Regions from separate parts of the Planococcus beijingensis genome, predicted to be linked through region 2. Evidence: riboswitches for the same ligand, from Rfam matches in the RefSeq annotation. Region 2 holds a riboswitch; the other holds the start of a gene.
What was found. Region 2 has a riboswitch for S-adenosylmethionine ahead of sat (sulfate adenylyltransferase). Riboswitches for the same ligand answer to the same signal wherever they lie in the genome.
Positions count from the first base shown of each region.

Region 1: linked by a shared signal. The riboswitch ahead of IRE19_RS02640 (methionine biosynthesis PLP-dependent protein) and the one ahead of sat (sulfate adenylyltransferase) in region 2 are both predicted to bind S-adenosylmethionine.

Region 1 is NZ_JADHDZ010000001.1:579,269-581,671, reverse strand. Features, by position in the region: gene IRE19_RS02655 (cobalamin B12-binding domain-containing protein) at 1-234, opposite strand, end outside; gene IRE19_RS02650 (hypothetical protein) at 251-604, opposite strand; gene IRE19_RS02645 (antibiotic biosynthesis monooxygenase family protein) at 601-906, opposite strand; SAM riboswitch class I at 1,201-1,304, shown strand; gene IRE19_RS02640 (methionine biosynthesis PLP-dependent protein) at 1,381-2,403, shown strand, end outside.
Region 2 is NZ_JADHDZ010000007.1:157,650-160,052, forward strand. Features, by position in the region: gene sat (sulfate adenylyltransferase) at 1-1,061, opposite strand, end outside; SAM riboswitch class I at 1,197-1,303, opposite strand; gene IRE19_RS15925 (NAD(P)-binding protein) at 1,566-2,198, shown strand; gene IRE19_RS15930 (YehS family protein) at 2,233-2,403, opposite strand, start outside.

The DNA.
Region 1 (2,403 bases), on a different contig from region 2:
CATTTCTGTCACTGACACTACATAATCGCAAATAGCTGTTGCTAAATGCTCATCTGCCACTGTAATGATATTCTTTTCCCATAATTCCCCTATCCAATACATGGCAGGCGTCAATATATGCTGGTAAAGCTCATTTTTTGTATGGTTTTGCAAATAGGCTTGAACTGTATACAAAGCCTGCTTTTCATTGCCGGCCAAAAATAACTCGGCCAACTTTTTAGATTGATTATTCATGTCAGCCTCCTTTACTCTATGAATGTTTCAACACCGCAATGGCACTTTGCAAACAACCTGACATAAAGACTTCTTCCTCTTGTTCTGTATTCCCCGGAAGGATCTGCAGTAAGCGCTCAAAATTATCGATGATTAAGGCTCTTTCAACATTCCGGCTTGTCAAAACAGTTTCCAACCAAATGGCGTACTCAATAAATACCTGTTCATCCTTGAGGGAAAACGCAGTCTCCAAATGATCCAAGTGGTGATGGTTATCTTTTTCTGTATGCTCAAAACCGCGCTCTCCAAAACGCTCCCAAAGTGTCGGGTATGCAGCATATATGCTTTTTGCCGTTTCAGAAGCAATTTTATTTTTTACGTCGTTCTTCATTCTGCCACCACTTCGTACTGCCGAACAACAGGGATAATTCCCGCTAATTCCTGGTCCGGGTAATTTTTCTCGAGATCATGGATCTCCTTGAATTCCTGGCTTCTCACCCACGCCATATAAGATGCTTTCGTATGCCATTCCATATGGACCGTCAATTCATTTTTCTTTTTGGTGTTTTGGATCAATCTAAATAAATGAAAGCCTTCCGCCCGATCGACGCGGCGTGAACGCTTTTGGTAAATCCCGATAACTTCCTCGGTTTTTTCAGGCGGAACAACCACCGTCGAAGTGACAATATACATTTGCTTTCTCCTTTATACACAAAATTTCCTCCATAAATTATAACACTTCGATATGCGAATTAAAAGAATACCGCGGTTCTGTAGTGATGAGCCCTGATTCTTTAACTGGAAGCAAATTATTCTACTTACTGATGCGACATCCGATCTGACATGGATGTACAAGGCTCTATCTACTATTTCCGCTTACTGTTTTCTTTCTATTTTAACTATTTAAAATTCACCCTTGCTTTCCATGGTTAAATGATTTAAGATTAGAAACATCGTAATAGATACAACATAAACTTAATAAGATATTTCTTATCTAGAGAGACGGAGGGATTTGGCCCTGTGAAGTCTCAGCAACCAGTCTGACGAAGACACGGTGCTAATTCCAATAGGCTGCGCCTAAAAGATGAGAAGAATGCGTTTCTAGACAGGGGCTTTCTTCTTTCATTGAAGAAAAGCCCCTGTTTTATTGTTGGGAGGATGAGTGGAATGACAAAAAACAGCTTGGAAACTTTATTGGTTCAATTAGGCAATCGCAGCGATTCAACTACAGGAGCTGTGAATCCGCCCATATATTTATCGACGGCTTATGAACATGAAGGACTTGGCAAATCGACGGGCTATGATTACACACGAACCAAAAACCCGACACGCGCTGTCCTTGAAGAAGGCTTTGCGGAACTCGAAGGCGCCGATGCCGGATTTGCCTGCAGCTCGGGAATGGCGGCTATCCAATTGGTCTTGTCCCTCTTCCGTCCTGGCGACGAATTGTTGGTTCCGGAAGATATATATGGTGGAACATACCGCCTGCTTGACCACTTTACTTCCGCCTATAACATTCATCCCACCTATGCCGAATTTAAGAACGTTGAAGATACAGAAGAAAAAATAACATCGAATACACGGGCATTGTTCATTGAAACGCCGACCAATCCACTCATGCAGGAAATTGATCTTGTTGCCTATGCAGCTTTAGCGAAAAAGCATGACCTGCTGCTGATTGTCGACAACACGTTCTTGACCCCCTATCTCCAGCAGCCGATTGCACTCGGAGCGGATATAGTCATCCACAGCGCCACGAAGTACATCGGCGGCCACAACGATGTACTCGCTGGTTTGGTTGTCGCAAAAGGCGAAAGCATTTGTGAAAGGCTTTCAACATTCCATAACTCGGTCGGCGCCGTACTGTCGCCTTTCGATTCCTGGTTGTTGATACGCGGATTGAAGACTTTGCCATTACGCATGCGCCAACATGAAGCCAATGCCAAAACCATTGCGGAATTCCTGTTGCAGCAATCAGTTGTTTCTGATGTGCTCTACCCCGGAAAAGGTGGCATGTTATCCTTCCGCCTGCAGGACGAAGAATGGGTTGGCCCTTTTCTTGAAAACATTAAACTCATTACATTTGCCGAGAGTTTAGGCGGCGTCGAAAGCTTCATCACTTATCCGGCTACCCAAACCCATGCAGATATTCCATTTGAAGAACGTACCCGGCGCGGCGTTTGCAACCGG
Region 2 (2,403 bases):
CGCACTTTCGTGCCGCTTAAATGGACGTGGTTTTCTGAAGTGTGCGGGCACGTCTTGGCTGTTGCCATGTTCTCACATGCATTGCAGTAGAACGAATGCTCAAATTTAAAGATTTGGATGCCCAGTTCTTCTTCAAACTGGCTGATGAACTCCTGTGCTTCGTATGTGCCGTAATAGTCGCCGACCCCTGCATGGTCGCGGCCGACAATGAAATGTGTGCAGCCGTAATTCTTGCGGACAATGGCATGAAGAACCGCTTCTTTTGGCCCTGCATAACGCATTGCTGCTGGATAGATCGCGAGGCGTGCTCTATCTGCCGGATAGTAATGCTTCAAAATGACCTGGTAACTTTCCATCCGCACTGCCGCTGAAATGTCATCCGATTTCGTTTCACCCACCAATGGGTTCAATAATAAGCCGTCGACTACTTCCAGTGCTGCTTTCTGAATGTATTCATGTGCACGGTGCACCGGGTTGCGCGTTTGGAAACCGACAATCGTCTTCCAGCCAAGTTCTTGGAACAACTGGCGCGTTTCAACCGGATCCAAGTGGAATTCCTCGAATTCGCTGTGGTCTGGTCGATTCAATAAAGTAATCGGGCCAGCTAGGTAAACATCGCCGCGTTCGTATAATTTCTTCACGCCGGCGTGTGCTTTTTCTGTTGTTCCGTAAATTTTCTGTGCTTCCAATTGCTTGTCATATGCGTATTTTTCCGTCAGTTCGATTGTTCCGTAAATGACGCCGTCTTCGCCTTTTAAAGCAATTTCATCGCCGACCTGATAGCTGTCCGCTTCTTCTGCCGTAACCGACAGCGTAATCGGAACACTCCAAACCGTTCCATTGCTGAGACGGGATGTATGTACCACACTTTCATAATCTTTTTGGCTGAGGAAGCCGGTCAACGGACTGAAGCCGCCGATGCCGATCAATTCCAAATCCGAGATTGCCCAATCCGAAATGAATAAAGAAGGAAGCGACTCTGCATTTTTCAATGCCTTTTCTCTTTCACTGCCCGTCACCTGTCTGTTTACCAAATTTCCACCGTGTGCTTTGCTTGTCATTTCATTACCTCCAAGGTTAGTTTTATGTACTGTCGTCTATTTCAAAAACGTTCTGAAACCAAATCTCCAAGGCGTTCGGACAAAAAGAAAAGGACCCTCTTCGACAAGAAGAAGGTCCGAAAAAACAAAACGATCTTCTTATCTTCTAGGCTATTGAAAGCCTATTGGAGTTAGCACCGTTTCCTTAAAGGAGGGTTGCTGAGACATCAAAGGGCCAATCCCTCCGTCTCTCTTGATAAGAACGCATATTCAATTTTCATTTGAATTGTTTGAAATATTTGATTTTACAAAGTATATAATAGACTATTCCCAGTGTCAAACTATGTTTTAAGTTTTTTATTTTTTTCTATACCGAAAAGTTGGTCTATCAACAGGTGATGGATAAAAAAATATTTTTGTGATGAAAAAAATGAAATCTGAATTACCAGGATGAATTGAATAGCGACCGCAAAACGCATGGAGATTATTTTTGGTAATATTAAAAGAGTTGAGGAGGCGGATAAGATGACGGTGATTCCGATCATGATTGAAATGAAAGGAAAAAAAGTGATTGTTGTAGGTGGAGGGCGCATCGCGAAGCGCAAGCTGAGTGGTTTGGTGGATAGCGGAGCAGAGCTGTTGGTCATCAGTCCGGTGGCCGATCCTGCCATAATCGCTTGGGATGATGAAGGTAAAATTCTCTGGAAGCAGAAATGTTTCGAGCCAGGGGATGCCGAAGAAGCTTTCATGATGATCATCGCCACCGATGATCCGGCTACAAACGCAGAGTCCAGAAAAGCTGCACCTTCCAATTGCCTAGTGAACGCCTCTGATGAAGCGGAAGCTGGCAATATCCATTTTCCAGCTCATGTCAAAAGGGGAAAATTGAGCATCGCAGTTTCTACAAACGGCGCCAGCCCGATGCTGGCAAAGAAAATCAAGCAAGATCTGCAGTCTCAGTTTGATGAAAGTTATGAACAATACCTAGATTTTCTTTTTGAAGCAAGACAGCTTCTAAAGAAAACAATGATTCCACAAAACGCAAAAGAAGAATACCTCCGTGGCTTTCTGGATGAATCCTTTTTACAAGTTGCGTCACAAGAAGCGTCACTCCGGGAATTGCGGCTTTTGATGAATAAAAAAAAGGACTTGGAATAATTCATTCCAAGTCCTTTTGAGCTGATAAAGAGCGTTAACTTCTGTACTTGATCGCCAAGCCTTTCAAGAAATTGCGCGCATAGCGGTCTCCGCATTCTTTGTAGTTTTTATGTCCCACTTTTCGCAGCAATGCACCCAACTCGCCTCTTGTCACCGTAACGCCTGCCAAATCCCAAATCTCCAGCATGTCCTCACTGTTCAGCTG